2 regions of the Labrenzia sp. PO1 genome follow, and region 2 is predicted to be linked to the other one. Evidence: predicted binding sites of a transcription regulator. Region 2 holds the regulator's gene; the other holds the start of a gene.
The links. The regulator LexA, encoded in region 2, represses DNA repair genes until DNA is damaged. The targets are predictions, from matches to a motif close to TGTTCNNNNTGTGTTCNG.
Positions count from the first base shown of each region.

Region 1: a site for LexA is predicted at 1,544-1,561, ahead of parE (DNA topoisomerase IV subunit B). Genes of this name have one in related genera too.

Region 1 is NZ_JAAXCR010000003.1:446,498-449,917, forward strand. Features, by position in the region: gene HCG46_RS17035 (tetratricopeptide repeat protein) at 196-1,053, opposite strand; gene parE (DNA topoisomerase IV subunit B) at 1,642-3,420, shown strand, end outside.
Region 2 is NZ_JAAXCR010000003.1:158,798-162,217, reverse strand. Features, by position in the region: gene HCG46_RS15740 (acyl-CoA synthetase) at 1-198, shown strand, start outside; gene HCG46_RS15735 (hypothetical protein) at 291-1,094, shown strand; gene lexA (transcriptional repressor LexA) at 1,216-1,926, shown strand; gene HCG46_RS15725 (ComEC/Rec2 family competence protein) at 1,931-3,420, opposite strand, start outside.

The sequences.
Region 1 (3,420 bases), 290 kb from region 2:
ATAAATTCACGACCAAGCGTCCCACAACACCAGCTCATCCGTCAGGTTGAAGATCACTCGCCAGATAATGCAGATTTTCTGAAACCCTGGCACGCTCCTGCTTCGAACCTGAGCAGAGATGACATGGCTTGTGCGAAAGCCATTGCAGCCGATCACACGCACCTGGTGTTCAGATCGGGCTTTACGATCTTGAGGTTATTGTGCGGGCAACTGCTGTGCGGTGAGCACGTCCGGGCGATTTTGCTTCAACCATCCGTCAGCCATTGATCTGGCCATCTGCCTGACAGGCTCGGGCGAAACCGCGAAATACTGCTCGTGCATGGAATGGATCCAGCTGGCATCCGTCCCCTTTGCCTGTTCCCGGGCAACGGTCATCCACATCAGGCCGCGAGCTTTTTTCTTGTCCGACGTACCGAGTGCATAGAGCGTTTCACCAAGGCGTGCCTGGGCACCCACATGTCCCTTGAGCGCGGCAAGATTGTACCAACGAACGGCCATGCGGCTGTTGTTTTCCTGGTACATGCGGCCAAGTTCATACTGGGCATCGGCATCGCCGAAATAGGAGGCGGCATGCGTGAAGATCTGACGGGCACGTGATTCATTCTTGGGCACAGCGCCGTCGATGCCGTTCAGATAGTAGGAACCGAGCGCAACGAAGGCGCTTGAGACGAAGGGAGCATCCGGTGCATCGGGTCGATCTTCCCCGTGCTCACGAACGATCTGACTGTAATATTCAAACGCCTTGAGGTCGTCTTCCTTGACGCCGTCGCCCGAGGCATACATTTCGCCCAGCTTCCAGGCGGCCATGGGCTGACCGTTTTCGGCGGCATACTGCAGCGACCCAAGCGCAGCGGCCTTGTCGCCGGAATAATATTGGCGGGCACCGGCCCGCAGTGCTTCAGACGGGGAAAGATCGTTCGGACCGATCGCCCGTGCAGGCGCCGGCTGACCGTCAAAGGCGGCCACGGGCCCTGTCAGGCCGATCAGGATCAACGCACCGAGCACGGTTCCGGCTCTTCCCATGCGTTGAAGCTTTGTGCTGTTCTTAGGCATCCCAGTCACACTATTATCCGTCGGCAACGAAACAGATCCCCGACGGACTTTCTTGTTTTTTGTCCGCGCCAAGCGCATTTGCTGTCTCTTTGGTCCCAAAAGCATATGCCTGCGGGACCCACTGTTTCGGAGTGGCCTAAATTGGCCGATCATTTCGTCTTAAGTTGGGCCATACGACGCCGAAATAAGACCATTTCCTGACACTTTTGTCCGGGCTGTGAACCACTTCAGGAGTTGATCCCGATCTGGTCGTCCCAGACATTAGCGTAACGGGTGACGGGCAAACATGGCCGAACAGGGGCAACGGCGGCAAACCGGGGCCCTGCAAATGACTCTGTCAGTAACTGTTGCGGAATTGGCACATATTGTGACCGCCCCTCTCCCATTCAAGACCCTTATTTCAACACAGGCGGGTTGATGATGTGTTTCCAGATCGGTTTTTTGGGCCCCTGGCTGTTGAAAACGGGGGCTTTTGGCCAATTACCTTTGCCGTTCTATCTTTGTCCTTCAAACTGAGACATGATTCGGTGTAGGTAACAGCGCTGAGTTTGTAGAAACTATGACCCAAGACCCATCAGGCGATACGGAATGAGCGCAAAAGACGATCTGTTTGCAGGCAACGCGGCGGTCTCTGCCCCAATGATACGAGATGAGCCCGCCCCAGCTCCGCAAAAGCCGCGTCCCGTTGCGCCTGTCGCGGTCAGCGACGATTATTCAGCGGCCGACATCGAGGTTCTAGAAGGGCTCGAGCCGGTTCGGCGCCGGCCAGGCATGTATATCGGCGGCACTGACGAAAAGGCGTTGCATCACCTCTTTGCCGAAGTGATCGATAACTCCATGGATGAGGCGGTTGCCGGCCATGCGACGTGGATCGACGTGTCGCTTTCCAGCGATGGCTATCTGACGATCACCGACAACGGCCGCGGTATTCCTGTCGACCCTCACCCGAAGTTCAAGGACAAGTCCGCACTCGAAGTGATCATGACGACGCTGCATGCGGGCGGCAAGTTCGACAGCAAGGTCTATGAGACCTCTGGCGGTCTGCACGGTGTCGGCATTTCCGTGGTCAATGCGCTGTCAGAGGAACTGATTGTAGAGGTCGCACGCAGCCGCAAGCTCTATCGCCAGATTTTCCGCCGCGGTCACGCCCAGGGTCCTCTCCAGCTGGTTGGCGATACCCAGAACAGACGCGGGACCCAGGTCAGCTTCAAACCAGACGATCAAATCTTCGGCAAAGGCGCCAAATTTGTCCCGGCGCGCCTTTTGAAGATGGCTCGGTCCAAGGCCTATCTTTTTGGCGGTGTCGAGATCCGCTGGCACTGCGCACCTGAATTGCTGTCTGAAAAGGACGAGACACCGGCTGAGGCCGTGTTTCACTTCCCCGGCGGTCTTCGCGACTTTCTCAACGAGAGACTGACCAAGGAACGCCGTGTCGTCGACGACGTGTTCTTCGGCCGCACCGACAACGCCGGCAAACACGGGTCCGTGGAATGGGCCGTGAGCTGGTTTGCCGGCGACGGCTTTGTCAGTTCCTACTGCAACACCGTGCCGACACCGGAAGGCGGAACTCACGAAGCGGGTTTCCGATATGCCCTGCTGCGCGGCCTCAAGGCATATGGCGAACTGACAAACAACAAGAAGGCATCCATCATCACCGGCGATGATGTGATGACATCAGCCGGCGGAATGCTGTCCGTCTTCATCCGTGAGCCTGAATTCGTCGGCCAGACCAAAGACAAACTGGCGACCAACGAAGCCACGCGCATTGCAGAGACTGCTGTGCGTGATGCATTTGACCATTGGCTGACAGCCTCCCCCAACCAGGCAAACAAGCTTCTGGAGTGGGTGATCGATCGCGCGGATGAGCGCTTGCGCCGTCGCCAGGAAAAAGACGTCGCCCGCAAGACAGCCGTGCGCAAGCTGCGCCTCCCGGGCAAACTTGCCGACTGCTCGGCAAACCAGTCCGATGGCACCGAACTCTTCATCGTGGAGGGTGACTCGGCAGGTGGCTCGGCCAAACAGGCGCGCAACCGTTCCAACCAGGCCGTCTTGCCGTTGCGCGGCAAGATCCTGAACGTCGCAAACGCCGGCCGCGACAAACTCGTCGCCAACCAGCAGCTTGCCGATCTCATCCAGGCCCTTGGCTGCGGCACGCGCTCCCAATACCGGGAAAGTGACCTGCGGTACGAGAAGATCGTCATCATGACGGATGCTGACGTCGACGGCGCCCACATTGCATCACTTTTGATTACTTTCTTTTACCGCGAAATGCCGGAGCTAATCCGTGGCGGCCATCTCTTCCTGGCCGTGCCACCACTCTATCGTCTCAGCCAGGGGGGGAAGACCCTCTATGCACGCGACGATGCC
Region 2 (3,420 bases):
GTTGGCCTAGCCGTTTGTGTGGCTGCCCCAGACAATTCACCCGACCCTCAGGAACTCAGCGACTATCTGAACGGCAAGATCGCCCGCTACAAGATGCCTGCACGTTATCTCTTCATTCCCGCAATGCCGACAAGTGCCTATGGCAAGATCACCAAGAAACTGGTGCGGGAGCATTTGACCGAGAAAGGCCTGTTGTGAGACGGCCCGCCCCCAGGTCTCTGTCCGACATTCGTCATCCCGGCCCTTCTGCCATCAATCGGCTCCCCCATGCCAGATGTCTGGCGAAACCATTGGAAATCTCCCTGGCAGAGCAAACTCCCTTGCTGGAGGCGCTGGGCCGCTTCGCCACGCACCAAGGACTGAGCTCCGCCGTTCTCGATCTTTCCGGGCTGATGCTCGAAGCGTTCGACTTTGTGATGCCTGCCTGTGCAATCGATGACAGACATGCAGCCTGGTATAGCGACACGCACTCTTCGAAAGGCGCAACGCTGGAGTCCGCAGTTGCCATTCTCGGGATACGAGATGGTGAATGGTTCGCTCATGTACACGCTTATTGGCACGAGGAAGAAGTCGAGCACCTTGGCCACTTACTGCCGCATACGCTGAAGGTTGCGCATCAGGGGGCTATCAAAGGGTACGGCCTGCAAGGCGCAGCCTTCGTGGCATCGCTGGATCCGGAAACCGAATTCACGCTGTTTCGTGTGCAACAGGATGACGAACAGTCACGGACAACCGACTACAATGCGCTTATCACCACACTCGCTCCGTTTGCCGACCTGACGGACAGCATCCAAGAACTCGCAAAAGAGCTGAAAGCCCCCTCCTACGAAGTCTATGGACTGGGCAGTCTGGCCGGAGCAGCGTTTCGCGATGCCCAGCCGATGACAGGTCTGATCTCCGAGATACTCCTGACTGAAAACGCTGGCGCGAATCCGGAACAAGAGCTTTGTATCCCAATCCGCGCCGTTGATCTCGACGGTGGACTGCATCGGGGCATTCTCACCGCTGGTGGCGCGCCGACTTTGATCACCTGTGAACTGCTGATCCTGACCGGATCGAAGGATGACCTAAATCCGATATCGGAGACGGATTGAATACGGCAACTTGTTCGAAGCCAAGAACAGTAAGAGAACATTTACCCTTGCAGAACACAATGAGAACAGGTACCATGTTCTTGATTTGTACCAGATGTTTTCTCGGTCAGGGGACGCCTACATGCTGACGCGCAAGCAGTACGAACTGCTCATGTTCATTCACGAAAGACTGAAAGAAACCGGTGTGCCGCCGTCTTTCGACGAAATGAAGGATGCGCTCGACCTGCGCTCCAAGTCTGGCATTCACCGCCTGATCACCGCGCTTGAAGAACGTGGCTTCATCCGGCGCCTGCCGAACCGGGCCAGAGCCATGGAGGTTGTTCGTCTTCCGGACTCCATCGCACCCGGCCTGGGTGCTCCACGACCAAGAGGCAGCTTCTCACCTGAAGTCATTGAAGGCTCACTCGGCAAACCGGAGCCGGAAAAAGCTGCACCGGTGCCGGTGTCCAGTGTTACGGAAATTCCTGTCATGGGCCGCATTGCAGCCGGTGTGCCCATCGAGGCCATTCAAACACACAGCCATTCCATCACAGTGCCGCAGGACCTGCTTGGTCGCGGGGAACACTACGCGCTGGAGGTTCGTGGTGATTCCATGATTGAGGCCGGCATTCTGGACGGTGATACTGTTCTTATCCGCCGGACCGACAGCGCCGACAGTGGCGACATCGTTGTTGCACTTGTGGACGATGAAGAAGCCACCTTGAAGAGGCTGCGCAAGAAAGGCGCTTCCATCGCTCTTGAAGCAGCCAACCCGGCTTATGAAACCAGGATCTTCGGTCCCGGCCGCGTTCGTGTTCAGGGCCGCCTCGTTGCCCTGTTTCGTCAGTATTGACCAGTCACTCCTCTGCGCGCGCTTCGGCCACCGAGGCGCGCTCGGCTAGACGCAGGCTGTCTCTCGTTACCGTACCCTGGTGATGCCAGGGGCGCGGTGGATCAGGGATGGCAAACTTCAGTTTCTCGATTTTCAGATTTTCGTTTGGCGGATGGCCCGGTGCACTGGCACCGCTCGTAGCATTTACGGCCTGGCTGAAATCACCGGGCGATAGCCAGATGGAGACGGCACCACGTTCGGTGCGCGTACCGTGATCCAGGACGAGGGCTGCGCCGCAGCTCTCCGGAGCGACAAGATCGGTCACGACCAAATCGGCATATCGGCAATCCAGCTGAAACGCTTCAAATGTCTTTGGCTGCGCGATTGCAAGAAACGATTGCCTGCCATCCAGCCGTTCTGCGTCCTCTGAATTGACGTAGGCCCTGATGACACAACCGTCGTCATCGCAATTTCTTTGAGGCGATTTCATCTTGCGCGACAAGATCGCATCATTCCTCACTCCTTCCGACTGCAGCCAGAGATCACTTGCAAACGATCTCCCCCTAGCTGCGTAACGCAAAGTTCCCGTTTCATCGCGGGCAGCTATTCGAGAGCCGCTTGCAGCAATCTGGATATCCGGAGGCCGGCTGGTGAGAACAATCAATATTCCTGCGACGAGAGGCACTCCTGCGAGCACACGCTTTCTGCCAGGCACCAACAATCCGGCAAATAATGCTGATAGCAACAGCAATGCAGCAGCCCCGTCGAGCCTTCCGGAAGTTCCGCTGCCGGCATCCAGGGCTGCGGTAAAGGAAGCAACCTTCAACAGAAGTGAAACTCCGAAAGACATGACAGCCAGAGGGAGAGCCGCAAGGCCGAAGGGCATCAGAACGAATGCAAGTACTCCCATAGGCATCACAACAAGTGAAAACACCGGCATTCCCAGCAAGTTGCCGACAAGGCCATAGGGCGCGATGCGGCTGAAGTGATGAGCTCCTATAATGCCGGTCGCCAGCCCCGCGACCAATGCGGTTACGAACAGCCCTGCAGCCCACTTGCCGAGGTAAAGACAAGTCGCCATGCCCCATCCGGACACTCTTTCACCAGATGACAGGGAACGATCTCGCTGCCGCCACAGGTCATATACGGCGACCAGGCAGATCACGGCAGCGAAGGACATCTGGAAGCCGGGGAAAAACAACCGCTCAGGAGCAATCAGCAAGAGTACGAGGCCAGCCAACGCTACGCTTCGCAGGGTCAGGCCGCGTCGCCCCACCAGAATTCCGACAAAGACAATCGCGATCATCAGGAACGATCGTTGCGTCGCAACCGCACCACCGGACAGAAGCAGATAAATAACAGCAGCACCAAGGGCTGAAAGCGCGGCCCATTTATGCACCGGCCACCTGAGCGTCAGTATCGGCACCAACGAAAAGAGCAGCAAGACCGCCCCATAGGCGCCACCGGCAAAGAGCGCCATATGCAGCCCGGAAATTGCAAGAATGTGAGCCAATC